One region of the Tersicoccus mangrovi genome, then DNA from elsewhere that is predicted to be linked to it. Evidence: riboswitches for the same ligand, from Rfam matches in the RefSeq annotation. Region 1 holds a riboswitch; the other holds the start of a gene.

Evidence for each region. Region 1 has a riboswitch for S-adenosylmethionine ahead of V6N00_RS06940 (ABC transporter ATP-binding protein). Riboswitches for the same ligand answer to the same signal wherever they lie in the genome.
Region 2: it holds a riboswitch for S-adenosylmethionine, as region 1 does, so the genes downstream of both, V6N00_RS16830 (acyl-CoA dehydrogenase family protein) here and V6N00_RS06940 (ABC transporter ATP-binding protein) in region 1, are expected to answer to the same signal.

What each region holds. Positions count from the first base shown of each region.
Region 1 is NZ_JBAJMW010000003.1:184,202-192,517, reverse strand. Features, by position in the region: gene V6N00_RS06970 (MFS transporter) at 1-257, opposite strand, end outside; gene V6N00_RS06965 (winged helix-turn-helix domain-containing protein) at 351-968, shown strand; gene V6N00_RS06960 (CoA-binding protein) at 1,009-1,539, opposite strand; gene V6N00_RS06955 (O-acetylhomoserine aminocarboxypropyltransferase/cysteine synthase family protein) at 1,536-2,927, opposite strand; gene sfnG (dimethylsulfone monooxygenase SfnG) at 2,931-4,103, opposite strand; SAM riboswitch class I at 4,201-4,302, opposite strand; gene V6N00_RS06945 (CoA-binding protein) at 4,400-4,825, opposite strand; SAM riboswitch class I at 4,959-5,051, shown strand; gene V6N00_RS06940 (ABC transporter ATP-binding protein) at 5,061-5,933, shown strand; gene V6N00_RS06935 (aliphatic sulfonate ABC transporter substrate-binding protein) at 6,114-7,163, shown strand; gene V6N00_RS06930 (ABC transporter permease) at 7,160-8,011, shown strand; gene V6N00_RS06925 (AMP-binding protein) at 8,029-8,316, shown strand, end outside.
Region 2 is NZ_JBAJMW010000011.1:71,901-80,216, forward strand. Features, by position in the region: gene dxr (1-deoxy-D-xylulose-5-phosphate reductoisomerase) at 1-975, shown strand, start outside; gene V6N00_RS16810 (M50 family metallopeptidase) at 1,028-2,365, shown strand; gene ispG (flavodoxin-dependent (E)-4-hydroxy-3-methylbut-2-enyl-diphosphate synthase) at 2,504-3,670, shown strand; gene V6N00_RS16820 (GNAT family N-acetyltransferase) at 3,684-4,520, shown strand; gene V6N00_RS16825 (hypothetical protein) at 4,528-5,028, opposite strand; gene V6N00_RS16830 (acyl-CoA dehydrogenase family protein) at 5,096-6,388, opposite strand; SAM riboswitch class I at 6,399-6,487, opposite strand; gene V6N00_RS16835 (ArsR/SmtB family transcription factor) at 6,618-6,956, shown strand; gene V6N00_RS16840 (VOC family protein) at 6,953-7,357, shown strand; gene V6N00_RS16845 (glutathione-independent formaldehyde dehydrogenase) at 7,953-8,316, shown strand, end outside.

The sequences.
Region 1 (8,316 bases):
ACCCGCCGGTCGTGCCGGTCCGTCAGTACTCCGCCGGGCAGCACCGCCAGCACCCGGCCGACCGCGCCGACCGCGGTGACGACGCCGGCCTGCGCGGGGCTGCCGGTCACCGCGAGGGCGAGCAGCGGCACGGCGAGGGTGAGCAGGGAGCGACCGAGGGCCGGTGAGGTGTCGGCCGCGAGCCACCAGCGGTAGTCCGCGTTGCGCCACAGCGGGACGGGATCAGGGGAGTGGGAACCTCGGCGAACGCGTGCCATGGCGGACAGCCTAGATCCGCAACGTCAGTTGCGCAATAGCTAGTGCGCAACCGGACGTGCGCGTACGGCGACCGGTTTCCCTAGAGTGGTCCCATGGACGCCGATCAGCCGACGCGCAGCGCTCCCGACCTCGTGCCCACGGTGATGACCTCGCCGATGCTCAAGGCGATGGCGCATCCCGTCCGCCGCCGGATCGTCTCGGTCCTCGGTGCCGTGGACCACGCCCGCGCCGCGGACCTCGCGCGGCAGCTCGACGTCCCCGCGAACGCCGTGAGCTTCCACCTGCGGGCGCTCGCCGACGCCGGCTTCGTCGAGGAGGCCCCGGAGTTCGCCCGCGACCGGCGGGACCGGGTGTGGAAGGCGGTGAACCAGTCCTGGCAGGCGGGCAGTCCGCAGCAGCCGCTGGCCCCCGAGGAGGAGGGCTCCCTCGCCGCCTACCTGCACCAGGTGACGATCGACCAGCAGGACATGATGGCGCGGTTGGCCGCCTGGGCTCAGGAGCGTGCCGCGGGCCGCGACCTCGAGCCGCGGGGCGAGATCAGCATCGGGGCGCTGCGGCTGACCACCGCGGAGGCCCGGCAGGTGTTCGACGACGTCGAGGCGGTCCTGGACCGCGCGCGATCCCTCCACCACGAGAGCACGGACGCCGACGAGGCCGCCGGCGTCCGCGTGTGGGACTACACGTTCATGGCCGCTCGCGACGACACCTGACGCTGTCTGGTCGGTGATGCGTCCGGGTGGCGACGGGCTCTCAGGCCACGACCTGACGCTTCGAGGAGATCACCCCGGTGTCGAAGCCGGCCAGGTGCAGGCCGCCGTGGAACCGCGCGTGCTCGATCTTCACGCACCGGTCCATCACGACGTTCAGCCCGGCGGCCTCGGCGTCGGCGGCCACGCCCTCGTGCCACGAGCCCAGCTGCAGCCAGATCGTGCTCGCGCCGGCATCGATCGCCTCGGAGAGCACCCCGGGCAGGTCGTCGTGCTTGCGGAAGACGTCGACGATGTCCGGCTTCTCCGGCAGGTCCGCCAGGGACGCGTACACCGGCTGCCCCAGGATCTCCTTCGCGACCGGGTTGACGAAGTACACCCGGTACGGCGAGGAGGAGAGCAGGTAGGTGGCGACGAAGTAGGACGCGCGGGACGGCTTGTCCGAGGCGCCGACGATGGCGACGACCTTCGCGTCGCGCAGGATGGACAGCCGCTCGGGCGCGGTGGGGCCGACCCAGGTGCGGCCGTCCTGCTGTTCGGTTCCGCTGGTGTTCGAGCTGGTCGTGGTGCTCATGCGCGTGCTCCGATCTCGCGTGACGCCTCGTCGTCGGCCGCGCCGGCCTCCGGCGTGACGAACGTGTCGTCGTTCTCCTCCAGCTCGCCGGACTCCTCCGCGACCTGCTGGGCCGCGGTGAGCGCCTGGTCGAGATCCCACAGGATGTCCTCGACGTCCTCGAGGCCCACCGAGATGCGGATCAGGTCCTCGTTGACACCGCCCGCGGCGAGCTGCTCCGCGGTCAGCTGCCGGTGGGTCGTCGAGCCCGGGTGCAGCACGAGCGTGCGGGAGTCGCCGACGTTGGCCAGGTGGCTGGCCAGCTGCAGCGCCTCGATGAACCGCTCACCGGTCGCCCGGCCACCGCGGACGCCGAAGCTGAACACCGAGCCGGGGCCGAGCGGGAGGTAGCGCTCGGCCCGCTCGTGGTGCGGGTGGGACGGGAGGCCGGCCCAGTTGACGTAGGAGACCCGCTCGTCGGCATCCAGCCACTCGGCGACCGCTCGGGCGTTCGCCAAGTGCGCGTCCATGCGCTGGGGCAGCGTCTCGACGCCCTGCAGCAGCTGGAACGCGGACTGCGCGGACAGGGACGGGCCGATGTCGCGCAGCTGCTCGGAGCGCAGCTTGGTCAGGAAGCCGTATTCGCCGAAGTTGCCCCACCACGAGACGTTGCCGTAGGAGGGGACCGGCTCCGTCATGACCGGGAACTTCCCGTTGCCCCAGTCGAACCGGCCCGACTCGACGACGACGCCGCCGAGGGTCGTGCCGTGGCCGCCGAGGAACTTGGTCGCCGAGTGGATGACGATATCGGCGCCGTGCTCGAGCGGGCGGATCAGGTACGGGGTGGACAGGGTCGCGTCGACGACGAACGGCACGCCGGCCTGGTGGGCCACCGCGGCGAGTCCGGCCAGGTCCGCGACCTCGCCGGACGGGTTGGCGACGACCTCGGTGTAGACGGCCCTGGTCTCGGGCCGGATCGCGGCGGCGTAGTCGGCCGGGTCGGTGCCGGAGACGAACGTCGTCTCGACCCCGAAGCGGCGCAGCGTCACGTCGAGCTGCGTGACCGTGCCGCCGTAGAGCTGGGAGGACGCGACGATGTGGTCGCCCGCCCCGGTCAGCGCCGCGAACGTGATGAACTCGGCGGCCATGCCCGAGGACGTGGCGACGGCGCCGATGCCGCCTTCCAGGGACGCGATCCGCTCCTCGAACGCGGCGACCGTCGGGTTGCCGATCCGCGAGTAGATGTTGCCGTACTTCTGCAGCGCGAAGAGGTTGGCGGCGTCGGCGGTGTCCTTGAACACGAACGACGTCGTCTGGTAGATGGGGACTGCCCGGGCGCCCTGTTCGGCGTCGGGGGTGCCACCCGCGTGCAGCGCGCGGGTGCGGAATCCGAAACGGTGGTCGGCCATGGGTCAGCGTCCTCCTGTCGTCGTGGCGGTCAGCTCGGGGTCCCCGAGCTCGACGCCGTGCTTGCGGGCCAGGTCGGCCTCGAGTTCACGCACGATCGGCAGGATGTCCCGGCCGAACGCGGCGACCTCCTCCTGGAAGTGCAGGTAGCAGGTCAGCAGCAGGTTCACGCCGTGCTGCTTGTAGGCGACGATGCGCTCCGCGATCTGCTCGGGAGTGCCGATCAGCTGGGTGCGGAATCCGTCGTTGTACTGGACGAGGTCCTCGAACGAGGAGTCCGCCCACATGCCCTTGCCGTCCTTGGTGGCCGGGCCGGCCTCCTGGACGGCGTCGTGGAAGCCCTCGACGGCGGGCCGGTGCGCCTTCTCGACGATCTCCCGCAGCGTGTCCCGGGCCTCCTTCTCGCTGTCCCGGGCGATGACGAACCCGTTGAGCCCGAAGCGTGGGGCCGTCCGGCCGATCGCGGCGGCCGAGGCGTGCACGTCGTTGAACTGCTCGTCGAACCCGTCGAAGTCCTTGCCGTTGGAGAAGTACCAGTCGGCGACGTGGCCCGCGGCGATCCGCGCGGCGGTCGAGTTGCCGCCGAAGAAGACGTCCGGGTGGGCGCGGCCGGGCACGTCGACCGGGGCGGGGGAGAGCGTGAAGTCGGAGATGTCGTAGTACGTCCCGTGGAACGAGAAGTCCTGCTCGGTCCACAGCCCCCGCAGGATCGAGATGAACTCCTCGGTGCGGGCGTACCGCTCGTCGTGCTCGAGCCAGGGCAGCCCGAACCCGTCGAACTCGGCACGCAGCCAGCCGGAGACGATGTTCACGGCGGCCCGGCCGTTCGAGATGTGGTCGGCGGTGATGATGTACTTCGCCAGCACGCCGGGGTGCCACATGCCCGGGTGCACGGCGGCGATCACCTTGAGCTTCTCGGTCGCGGCGAGCAGGGCGAGGGAGAACGACGTCGCCTCGTGCTGCTTGTCCGCGCCGTAGCTGGCGGCGTACCGGGTCTGCGAGAGGGCGTACTCGAAGCCGGCGTCCTCGGCGATCCGGGCCAGCTTCTTGTTGTAGTCGAAGTCCCAGCTCGTGCGCTGCTCGATCGTGGAGACGACGAGGCCGCCGGAGACGTTCGGCACCCAGTACGCGAACTTGAGGGGCTCGGCGAGATTGACTCGCTCGTCGATGCTGCTCATCGGGCTTCCTTCACTGACGTACCGCTCGCGGGTCCCGGCAATGCGCAGCCGGACAGGGGACGGCCCTGGCCGATGCTCAAAGATTGCTGTGCGCTCTCTTCCATCGCTTCTGGCGGTAGCACCGTGTGGTCAGCGGTTTCTTCGACCACGGTTGCTGCGGCGTCATCGATCCAGATCTCTCGGCCGCTCGGGATGGTGCTGCCATTGTGCTCCGCCGTCGTCGGGCGGATCAACCCGTGTCCGCCATGCGGCGTCACGTCCCGGCGTGAACTCGCGGGAGCGACCTCGGGCTTCGTCTACAGGCCGAAGCGGGGCGCCTCGATCGCGGGGCAGGTGTCCATCACGACGTCGAGCCCGGCCGCGGCGGCCCGGGCGGCGGCGTCCTCGTCGACCACGCCGAGCTGCAGCCACACGGCGCCCGCGCCGACGGCGATGGCCTGATCCACCACGGCACCGACCTTCGTCGAGTTGACGAAGCAGTCGACGACGTCGACGGGACCGCCGGCCTGCACGGCGTCGGCCAGCGTGCGGTGTCCCGGTTCCCCCAGGGCCGCCTCCCCGCGCGGGTTGACCGGCAGGATGCGCATGCCGAGGTGGTCCCGCAGCATCGCCGCGATGCGGGGCGCCACCCGGCGTGGGTTCTCGCTCAGGCCGACGACGGCCCAGCGCCCGGGCGTCGTGAGCAGGCGGCGGATCGTCTCGGGGTCGTTCCGGTGGCTCATGGCTTCATTCTCCGCCCCTGTTCCCGCCGGCTCGTCGATCGAGTCGGCGGTGGGGGTCGAGTGTGACGCGCCGTGGCGGTCCCGCCGCCGACCGACTTGCCGGACGGCCCCGTCGTGCCGTTACAGTGGCGGCATACCATCCCGAGCGGCCGAGAGATCTGGCTCGTCGACGCCGCAGCAACCCACCGATCCGTCGGAAGGGTGCTACCGCCAGGATCGATGGAGTTGATCTCACGTGTCTCTGTTCTCGCCCGCGCGCCATGCCGCCTCCGGGGTGGCCGACCCGGCGGACTCCCCGCACTTCTGGAGCGACGGGGACGCCGGCATCACCTTCGACGGGGTCGGCCGCAGCTTCGGCCCGCACGACGTCCTCGCCGGTGTCCACCTGGAGGTGGCGCCCGGTGAGGTGATCGCGGTGCTCGGCCCGAGCGGCTGCGGCAAGTCGACCCTGCTGCGCCTCGCCGCCGGGCTGGACGCCCCGAGTGCCGGGTCCGTCGTCATCGGCGACGCCCCGGTGCGCCCCTGGGACCCGCGCTGCGCGGTCGCCTTCCAGGAACCGCGCCTGCTGCCGTGGCGCACGCTGCGGGAGAACGTCGCGCTCGGGCTGCCCCGCACCGGCCGCCGCCGGACCGCTGCGCAGGACGCCCGCATCGACGAGCTGCTGGCCCTCGTGGGCCTGTCCGGATTCGCCGGTCACCGCCCGCGGGCCGTCTCCGGCGGCATGGCGCAGCGCGCCTCCCTCGCCCGAGCGCTGGCACGCGACCCGCAGGTGCTCCTGCTCGACGAGCCGTTCGGCGCCCTCGACGCCCTCACCCGCCTGAAGATGCAGGACCTCCTGCTCTCCGTGCACGACGCCTCCCCGGCGACCATCCTGCTCGTCACCCACGACGTCGACGAGGCGCTCCAGCTCGCCGACCGCGTCGTCCTCCTCGGCTCGACCGACGGCGGCAGCACCGGTCAGGTCGGTGTGGGAGCACCCGGTCGGGCGCCCGCGGGCGTGCGCTCCGTGCACACCGTGCCGGGGTCGCGACCTCGGGACCGTGGCTCGGCCGATCTGGCGCGCATGCGCGCCGACCTGTTCACCGCGCTCGGCGTCGACGCCCACTGACCGCCCGCCGGTCCACCGGATCAGCGAGCCGGCGAGCTGCGCGGTCCCGCAGCGCCGCGGCCTGCGCCCGTGGCGCGACCGTGTGCGCACCCCTCCCGTTCGACCCTGTTCTGTTTCGCTCCACCTGTCCCTTCTTCTCCGTACCATCACGTCGTCCGTCTCGACCTCCAGAGGATCACCATGGCCCGCCGCCCTGCCCGTCTCGTCCGCTCCGCCCTCACCGCCGTCGCCGTCGTCACCGCCGCGACCCTGACCCTGACCGGGTGCGCCGGCGAGGGCTCCGGCTCGTCGACCGCAGCCGCCGCGGGCGGGGGTGGCAACGGCAAGACCCTGACCATCGACTTCGCCACGTACAACCCGCTCTCCCTCGTGATCAAGCAGAAGGGCTGGCTCGAGGCGGCGCTGAAGGAGAAGGGCGTGACCGTCACCTGGGTGCAGTCCGCGGGCTCGAACAAGGCCAACGAGGCGCTGCGCTCGGGTGCCATCGACGTCGGATCCACCGCCGGCTCGGCCGCGCTGCTCGCCCGCGCCAACGGCTCGCCCATCCGCACCGTCGACATCTACTCGCAGCCCGAGTGGTCCGCGCTCGTGACCACCCCGAAGACCGGCATCACCTCGGTGGCCGACCTGAAGGGCAAGTCCGTGGCCGCGACCAAGGGCACCGACCCCTACTTCTTCCTGCTGCAGGCGCTCGCCGCCAACGGCCTCAAGGCGTCGGACATCACCGTGCAGAACCTGCAGCACGCCGACGGCCGCACGGCGCTGGACAACGGATCCGTGCAGGCCTGGGCCGGTCTTGACCCGATCATGGCCGCGGCCCAGAAGAACGGCGACAAGCTCTTCTACCGCAACGTCGCCTTCAACACCTACGGGTTCCTCAACGCCCGCGAGGACTTCCTCAAGAGCCAGCCCGAGATCGCCCAGACCGTCGTGAACACGTACGAGGCGGCCCGGGCGTGGGCCAAGGGACACACCGCGGAGACCGCGGCGATCCTCGCCGACGTCGCGAGCATCGACAAGACCGTCGCCACCCAGGTGATCGCCCGCACCAACCTCGGCGTCGACCCGGCACCGGGTGCGAAGCAGCGGGCCGTGCTGCAGAAGGTCGGGAAGATCATCGTCGACTCCGGCGACGTCAAGGACGCCGGCACCGTCGACGCCGCCCTGAACGCCCTGCTCGACGACGAGCTGGTCACCAAGGCCGATCCCTCGGCGGTGACCACCAAGTGAGTTCGCCCGTCCCCGACACCCGGGTCGACGCCCCCACGGCGGCCTCCACAGCGGGCCCGGCGGCGCGCGGGGCGTCAACCCCCGGCCGCCGCCGGATCCCGCGCGGCCTGCGCTGGGCCGCCGGCCTCGTCGTCCCCCTCCTGCTGCTCGCCCTGTGGCAGGTGACCACCGCCCTCGGCGTGTTCACGCCCGTGCAGCTGCCCCCGCCGGCCGATGTCCTGGCCGCCGGCGTGGAGCTGCTGCGCCGCGGGCAGTTGGGCACGCACGTGTGGATCTCCACGCAGCGCGTCCTGCTCGGGTTCCTCCTCGGGGCCGTCGTGGGCCTGGCCGCCGGCGCCCTCGTCGGGCTGTCCCGGCTGTCCTCCCTGCTGTTCGCGCCCACCATCGGCGCCTTCCGGGCCGTGCCGTCGCTGGCCTGGGTGCCGTTGCTCCTGCTCTGGATCGGCATCGGTGAGAACTCCAAGGTCCTGCTCATCGCCATCGGCGCGTTCTTCCCCGTCTACACGACGGTCGCGCTCGCCCTCCGCCACGTCGACCCCCACCTGGTCGAGGCAGGCCGGGCCTTCGGCTACGGCGGTGTGCGGCTGCTGCTGACCGTGCAGCTGCCCGCGATCCTGCCCGCCGTCGTCTCGGGGCTGCGGCTCGCGCTGGCCCAGGCATGGCTGTTCCTCGTCGCGGCCGAGTTGCTCGCCTCCTCGATGGGCCTGGGCTTCCTGCTCATCGATTCGCAGAACAATGGACGGACGGACCGGCTGCTGCTGGCGATCGTGCTGCTCGCGATCCTCGGCAAGGTGACCGACGCGGTGCTGGGCCTCGCGCAGCGGGCAGCGGAACGGACATGGGCATGACGGACGGAGTGATCGAGATGGACGACGGGGTGCGGACCGGCCTGACCGCCGAGGACGAACGACGCGGGGACGTCGTCAACCCCGCCCACGAGGGCGACGAGGCACGCGTCGCGTTCTGGGAGCGGCAGGCGCAGCGGCTGGACTGGGCTCAGCCGTGGCACACGGCGCACCGGTTCGAGCCGGCGGCCGCCGTTGCTGGACAGGTGACGGACGACGGCGAGCCGGTCTACGCCCCGCCGGTCATCGAGTGGTTCGCCGGCGGCAAGCTGAACGTGGCGTACAACTGCGTCGACCGGCACGTCGAG
Region 2 (8,316 bases), on a different contig from region 1:
GCGATCGACGACGCCGCCCGGGCTGCCGGCCGGGCCGGCCAGCACCGCCCCCAGATCGAGCACGGGCCGGACGCCGCCAGCCGGATCGCCGCCGTCGGGGCCGACGTCGTCCTCAACGGCGTCACCGGGTCCATCGGGCTGCGTCCCACCCTGGCGGCCCTGGACGCCGGTTCCACGCTCGCCCTGGCCAACAAGGAATCGCTCATCGTCGGCGGCTCCCTCGTCACCCGCCGGGCCGCCCCCGGCCAGCTGGTGCCCGTCGACAGCGAGCACAGCGCCATCGCCCAGAGCCTGCGCGCGGGCCGCCGGGGCGAGGTGCGCCGCCTCGTCGTCACCGCCAGCGGCGGCCCGTTCCGCGGCCGCACCCGCGACCAGCTGCGCGACGTGACCCCCGCCGAGGCGCTCGCCCACCCCAACTTCGCGATGGGCCGGGTCATCACGACCAACTCGGCGACCCTGGTCAACAAGGGCCTCGAGGTGATCGAGGCCCACCTGCTCTTCGACGTGCCCATGGACGCGATCGACGTCGTCGTCCACCCCCAGCAGTACATCCACTCGATGGTCGAGTTCGTCGACGGGGCCGTCGTCGCGCAGATCGGGCGGCCGACGATGGCCGTGCCCATCGCGCTGGGCCTCGGTTGGCCGGACCGCGTGCCCGACGCGGAGACGCCCATCGACTGGACGAAGGCCGCCGACTGGCGGTTCGAGCCGCTCGACGACGAGGCGTTCCCCGCCGTCGTGCTCGCCCGCCGGGCCGGGTCCGCCGGCTCCACCTACCCGGCCGTCTACAACGCGGCGAACGAGGAGTGCGTCGAGGCCTTCCACGCCGGCCGCATCGGCTTCCTCGCCATCACCGAGATCATCGAGCGGGTGCTCAGCGAACACCGGGCCGACGGGCAGCTGAGCGTGGATACTGTTCTTGAGGCCGAACGCTGGGCGCGTGCCCGCACCCACCAGCTGCTCGGCTTGCTCTGATCACCACGGCTCGGCCCCGGCCGGCTGAGACCGACGACTCCGCAGGACGGCCATGACTGTAGTGCTCTTCATCCTCGGTGTCCTCGTCGTGGTCGTCGGCGTCGTCCTGTCGATCGCGCTGCACGAGGTGGGCCACCTGGTGCCCGCGAAGCTGTTCGGCGTCCGGGTCACCCAGTACATGATCGGTTTCGGCCGCACCGTGTTCTCCGTCCGCCGCGGCGAGACCGAGTACGGCGTCAAGCTCATCCCCGCGGGCGGTTACATCGCCATGATCGGCATGTACCCGCCGGCGCGCGAGGACGGCCGCGTGCGCGCCTCGACCACCGGCGTCTTCCAGAGCATGGCGGACGACGCGCGCCGCGCCTCCGCTGCGGAACTGCAACCCGGCGACGAGAACCGGATGTTCTACCGGCTGCCGGTGTGGAAGCGCATCGTCATCATGCTCGGCGGCCCGACCATGAACCTGCTGATCGGCACCGTGCTGATCGGGGTGCTGCTCATGGGGTTCGGCACGGCGCAGCCGACGACGACGGTCGGGTCGCTCAGCCAGTGCGTCGTCACCGCCGCCCAGCAGCAGCGCACGGGCCAGACCTCGTGCCTGTCCACCGACAAGCCGTCCCCGGCGGTGGCCGCGAAGCTGCAGCCCGGCGACACCATCGTCGGCTTCGGCGGCACCGACGTGACCTCCTGGAACCAGCTGACCAGCCTCATCCGGGACAGCGCCGGCAAGACCGTGCCGATCGTCGTAGAACGCCACGGCACCCGCGTGAACTCGACCATCACGCCCGTCATCAACGACGTCTCCGTGCTCGACGCCAAGGGCCAGCCGGTGCGCGACGGCAACGGCACCGTGCAGACGACGCGGGCCGGCTTCGTCGGCATCGGGCCGACGCAGGCGATGGTGCCGCAGCCCGTCACCGAGGTGCTGCCGACGGTCGGGCAGAACGTCGGCGCCGTCGTCGGCGTCGTCCTGCACCTGCCGCAGCGGATGGTGGAGGTCGGCCAGGCCGCGTTCACCAGCGCGCCGCGGGACCCGAACGGTCCCATGAGCGTCGTCGGTGTCGGCCGCATCGCCGGCGAGGTCGCCGCGACCGACCAGATCGACGTGAAGTCGAAGGTCGCGGGGCTGATCGGGCTCGTCGGCAGCGTCAACATCGCCCTCTTCGTGTTCAACCTCATTCCGCTGCTGCCGCTGGACGGCGGCCACGTCGCCGGGGCCCTGTGGGAGGCGATCCGCCGTGGCTTCGCCCGGATGTTCAAGCGTCGCGATCCCGGCCCGGTCGACATCGCCAAGCTGATGCCGGTGACGTACGTGGTCGCGGGGCTGCTGCTCGTGATGGGCGCGCTGCTGATCTTCGCCGACATCGTCAAGCCCGTGAACCTCTTCTGAGGCCGGCCCTGGGCCCCATCGTGACGCCGCGGGCCGCCGCGGGTCCGCGCTGCTGGCGAACGATCCGGCCCCCGGGACGGCGACGAAGACAACGAGGGGGATAATGGACGTCGGTCCACCGATCCGTGAGGAGAGACTTTGACCTCGGTCAGCCTGGGAATGCCCGCTTCGCCGCCGCCGGTGCTCGCACCGCGACGGAAGACCCGCCAGATCAAGGTGGGCAGCGTCGGTGTCGGGTCCGACTACCCGGTCAGCGTCCAGTCCATGACGACGACGCCCACCACGGACATCAACGCCACCCTGCAGCAGATCGCGGAACTCACCGCGTCAGGCTGCGACATCGTCCGCGTCGCGTGCCCGAGCCAGGACGACGCCGACGCACTGCCGATCATCGCGAAGAAGTCGCAGATCCCGGTGATCGCCGACATTCACTTCCAGCCCAAGTACGTGTTCGCCGCGATCGAGGCCGGTTGCGCCGCGGTCCGCGTCAACCCGGGCAACATCCGCAAGTTCGACGACCAGGTCAAGGAGATCGCTCAGGCGGCGAAGGACCACGGCACGTCGATCCGCATCGGCGTCAACGCCGGCTCCCTCGACAAGCGGATCATGGACAAGTACGGCAAGGCGACGCCCGAGGCGCTCGTCGAGTCCGCCGTGTGGGAGGCGTCCCTCTTTGAGGAGCACGACTTCCACGACTTCAAGATCTCCGTCAAGCACAACGACCCCGTCGTCATGGTGCGCGCCTACGAGCTGCTCGCCCAGCGCGGCGACTGGCCGCTGCACCTGGGCGTGACCGAGGCCGGTCCCGCGTTCCAGGGCACCATCAAGTCCGCCACCGCGTTCGGTGCGCTGCTGTCCCAGGGCATCGGCGACACCATCCGCGTCTCCCTCTCGGCCCCGCCGGTCGAGGAGGTCAAGGTCGGCAACCAGATCCTGCAGTCGCTGAACCTGCGGCCGCGCAAGCTCGAGATCGTCTCCTGTCCGTCCTGCGGGCGTGCCCAGGTGGACGTCTACACGCTGGCCGACAAGGTGACCGAGGGGCTCGAGGGCCTGACCGTGCCGCTGCGCGTGGCCGTCATGGGCTGCGTCGTCAACGGCCCGGGCGAGGCCCGTGAGGCCGACCTCGGCGTGGCGTCCGGCAACGGCAAGGGCCAGATCTTCGTCAAGGGCGAGGTCGTCAGGACCGTGCCCGAGGACCAGATCGTCGAGACCCTGATCGACGAGGCGATGCGCATCGCCGAGGAGATGGGGGAGACCGGTGGCGAGGACGCCGTCGCGGGCAGCCCCGTGGTCAGCGTCAGCTGAGCTGAGCGCCCCCGTGCCGGTCGGCGTCGACGGTGTCCGTGAGCTCGGTGCCGCGGACACGGCTGCCCTGCGCGAACTCGTCGCCGCGGACCCCGTGGCGAACATCTTCCTCGACTCCCAGCTCGGCTCCCGCGGCATCGTCGCCGGGACCGGGCGGATCCTCGGGCACGTCGACGGCGGCCGACTGACGGCCGCGTGCTGGGCCGGGGCGAACGTCGTCCCCGTGGGGGCGACGGCGGACGTCGCGGAGCCGCTCGCGGACGCCCTCGTGGCCCTGCGTCGCCGGTTCTCCTCGATCTTCGGCCCCGCCGACTCGGTCCTGCCGCTGTGGGACGCGATCAAGGGCCGCAGCCCGCACCCGTTCGACGTCCGGCCGGACCAGCCGCTGCTCGCCGTCGGGCCCGACGTGCCCGTGCGCGGTCCCGGCCTCGTGCGGCTTGCCGGCCAGGAGGACTTCGACGTCGTGCTGCCCGCCTCCGTGGACATGTTCACCGAGGAGGTCGGGTACAGCCCCCTGCAGGCGGGGGAGCAGTCCTACCGGGAGCGGGTGCGCGGCTTCATCGCCGCCGGGCAGTGCCTCATCCACCGGGACCGCGACGGCGACATCGTGTTCAAGGCCGACCTCGGCACGATCAGCGCCCATGCGAGCCAGATCCAGGGGGTGTGGGTCAATCCGCGGCACCGCGGTCAGGGCCTCGCCGCGGGCTTCATGGCCGACGTCGTGACCCTCGCCCGGCGCCGTGCGCCCGTCGTCAGCCTCTACGTCAACGACTTCAACACGCGCGCCCGCGCCGTGTACGAACACGTGGGTTTCACCCCGGTCGGCCGGTTCGCCACCGTCCTGTTCTGAGGACCGGTCAGCGCAGGAAGCGGGCCGGCGCCGTGGTGCGACGGATCGCGGTGAGCTGTTCGCGCTGGTCACCGGCGCGCCGCTGCAGCCGTTGCAGGGCCGGCCGGTCCAGTCCCGCGTCCGCCGGCAGCGCCAGCAGGGTGTCCCACAGGGATTCCTTCATGTCGACCGCGGACTCCAGCGCCTCGATCTCCATCTGCGCCGCCTGGGTGCCGCGGCGGCGTAGCGGGTTGATCGGGTCGAGCCGGGCGACGGTGGCCGAGGCGATGCCGATCACCCGGCGCACCGGAGGGATCCGGTAGCCGAGCCGGCGGATCAGCGCCGCCAGGTCGCGGCGGTCGGCGTCCACGTCCGCAGTCAGGCGGCGCATCGCCGGTCCGTGCTCGGTCGACGCCCACGTGCGGCTCACCGCCCGGAAGAGACGCAGGCCGGAACCGGCGGCGAGCAGGTGGTGCACGAGGTAGGGGGCCAGTTGGTCGTCGTCGAGTCGCTCGTGTCCGTTCGCCATACCGCCATTGAACACGTCGCGGCAGCGCTCCGCGAGTGCGCTGGTGGCCGCCGCGGAGTGCGCCGCGTCAGAACCGCGACCCGGGGGAGGGGCGGGCCTCGCCGATGGCGTTCAGCCCCTCGGGCGGGGTGCCGTTGACGAACCAGTCGCCGATGGCGCGCGCCCGGAACACCGCCGGGTTGTGGGTGGCGACGGTCTGGGCGTTGCGCCAGTGCCGGTCCAGGCCCTTCTTCGTGCTCGTGGCGGACGCGCCGGAGGCCTCGAACAGCTGCTGTGCGGCGGCGAGGGCGAGCTCGGGCACGGTCACCTGGGCCTGTTCGACGTCGACCTCGGCCCGCAGCTGCGCCGGGGTGGCCGGCGCCGGTTCCTCGCCCGCGCCGGTGGCGGCCGGGGCATCGACCAGCGCCCGGTCGAGGCTGCGGGCGGCGGCCAGCACGGTGGCCTCGGCCGCGAACGCGTTTGCGGCGATCCGGCCGACCACCTGCTGGATCAGCGGGTCCTCCCGGAACGGCAGGCCCGAGCCGGTGTTGAAGGTCCGCGTCCGGCCGGCGACGATCGTGGCGGCGTCGTCCCGGGCGGCCCGGGCGATGCCGGCGAGCACCGCGAGCAGCACGAGCTGGAAGAACGCGGCCTCGTGCACCGCCTCCGCCGAGCCGACCACCCGGTCCAGCACGTCGATGTCGTCGACCAGGACGTCGGTGAACGTGGCGGTGCCGGTGCCGGTCAGGCGCTGCCCGAACCCGTCCCAGTCGTCCTCGACGGTGACGCCGGCCGCGGTCACGGGGACGACGGCGAAGCGGCGGCCGAGCGCGCCGTCGAGGGCGGCGCTGACGCGGGTGTGGTCGGAGAAGATCGTGCCGGTCGTGTAGTACTTCGTGCCGTCGAGTCGCCAGGCGCCGGCCCCGTCCCGGCGCAGGGTGGTGTTCACCGTCCCGAGGGCGTTGCCGCCGCGCTCGGTCGAGGCGTTGCCCACGGTCTGGCCGCCGGCGATCCGGCGGTACCAGCGCCGGCGCACCGCCTCCGGCTGCCAGCGCAGCGATTCGGTGAACCCGAGGTGGGACCGGTAGAGGTGGGCGATGTTCGAGTCCGCGGCCGCGAGGTCGACCAGCAGCCGGATCACCGTCTCGACGGAGGCCCCCGCGCCGCCGTGCTCGGCCGGCACCCGCAGCGCGCCGAACCCGGCCTCGTCGAGCCACCGCACCGGATCGTGGGGGAGGGTCCGCTCCTGGTCGCGACGCAGTGCGTCCGCGGCGATGCGGGCGATGATCGGGGCGAAGCGGGCGTGCACCCGCGCGTACTCGGCGGCGGGGTCGACCGGCGGGGAGGAGGACGCGGGCGCAGGGGAAACGGTCGTGGTCATCGGCACATCAGCTCCATCGCACCTGGCGGTAGCACCGGCTCCGGAGAGTGGTTGCTGCGGCGTCGTGGAGCCAGGTCTCTCGGCCGCTCGGGATGGTGGGCGCCCCCGGGGGGACACGCTCAGCCCAGACGACGACCGGGTGCTGTCGCAAGTCCGCGGTGGCGCGCACGGGACACACGAGGTCATACACCGCTGGACAAGAAACCCAAAGGTTGCGTATTCTGATGCCGTGGACGACGGGTTCACCGCCATCGCCCATCCGGCCCGACGGGCCCTGATCGGCGAGCTGGCGGAACGGAACGACCAGACGCTGTTCGAGCTGACCATCCGGCTGCTCGAGCGGCACGGACTGCCCCTGACCCGGCAGGCCGTCGCCAAGCACGTCGGCGTCCTCAAGGAGGCCGGTGTCGTCACGGTCAGCACCCGCGGCCGGACGACCATCCATCACCTGCACGCAGGCGCGCTCGCGCCCGTCCGCGACTGGTTCGCCCGCCTCCCGGAGGCCGGAGCCACCCGCATCGAGAACCCCACCGAGCACCCCATCACGTCCACCCGGGAGCAGCCATGATCATCACCACCATGAGCATCTTCGTCGACGACCAGCAGGCCGCGCTCGACTTCTACACCGGCCCGCTGGGCTTCGTGCCGCAGCAGGACATCCCGCTCGGTGGGCCGTACCGGTGGCTGACCGTCTCCTCGCCCGAGCACCCCGACGGCGTCCAGATCTCCCTCGAGCCGGCCGAGCACCCCGCGGTCGGGCCGTTCCGGGACGCGCTCGTCGCCGACGGCATCCCGTTCACCAGCTTCGGCGTCACCGACGTCGCCGCGGAGTACGAGCGCCTGCGCGGCCTCGGCGTCGTGTTCACCCAGGAACCGCTGAGCCAGGGGCCGGTCACCACCGCGGTGTTCGACGACACGTGCGGCAACCTCATCCAGCTCGCCGCGTTGACCGGCGCCCCGACCGACTGATATGTAGCTCGGTTCGTCAACGCCGCCCACCCCCACCTCAAGGAGGAAGAGCCGGATATGGCAGGGCGCATGCCAGCGAATCTCGGACCCGACCGACGTCTGGTAGCCTCGCCGCAAACGATCGTCTACGGCGGAGCCGCCTCGTGATCGCCGAAAAAGTCGGCGCATCGTTCCGCTACCCACGACGCACTATCAGTCATTGTTCCACTGGCGCTCGGCTTCCTGCCCAGCGAGCGCAAGCGGCCTGCAACTCGCCGCTGATTCGCACAGCCGCGTTGGTTGGCACAGGGCCGCGCTGACGACCGCGGTCGTGACGATTACCCCTTTGCGGTACCGGCTCATCATCAGAACCGCTGTCAACGTCACGATGATAACGAGCACAAGGACGAATGGCGCGACCACCGCAAGCGTGTACAGAGCGTATGCCCTGGGATCGAGCAGCGGACCCGGGCACTATCCCGGCTCGATCGCTACAGATCAACTCAAGGCGAGCCCCTTGACACGTGGTTCCTGGGGGCGTTCGCTGTCTAGCGGGGCCGGCGTCGGAGAGGCCTGCCGGAAAGACATCGAGCAACACGATCGGATCGGAGTAGACATGAAAGCAGTGGTGTACGAGGGACCCCGTCAGGTCAGCACGAAGGACGTCCCGGACGCGAAGATCGAGCGACCCACCGATGTCCTGGTCAGGGTAACGACGACGAACATCTGCGGCTCGGACCTCCACATGTACGAGGGGCGGACTTCCTTCGAAGTAGGCCGGACGTTCGGTCACGAGAACATGGGGGAGGTCATCGAAGTCGGTAGTGGCGTGGAGAAGGTCAGGGTCGGAGACCGGGTTGTGCTCCCGTTCAACATCTCGTGCGGATTCTGTAAGAACTGCGAACGCGGCCTGACCAACTACTGTCTCACCACCCAGCCCGAACCATCATTCGCCGGAGCGGCCTATGGGTTCGCCGACA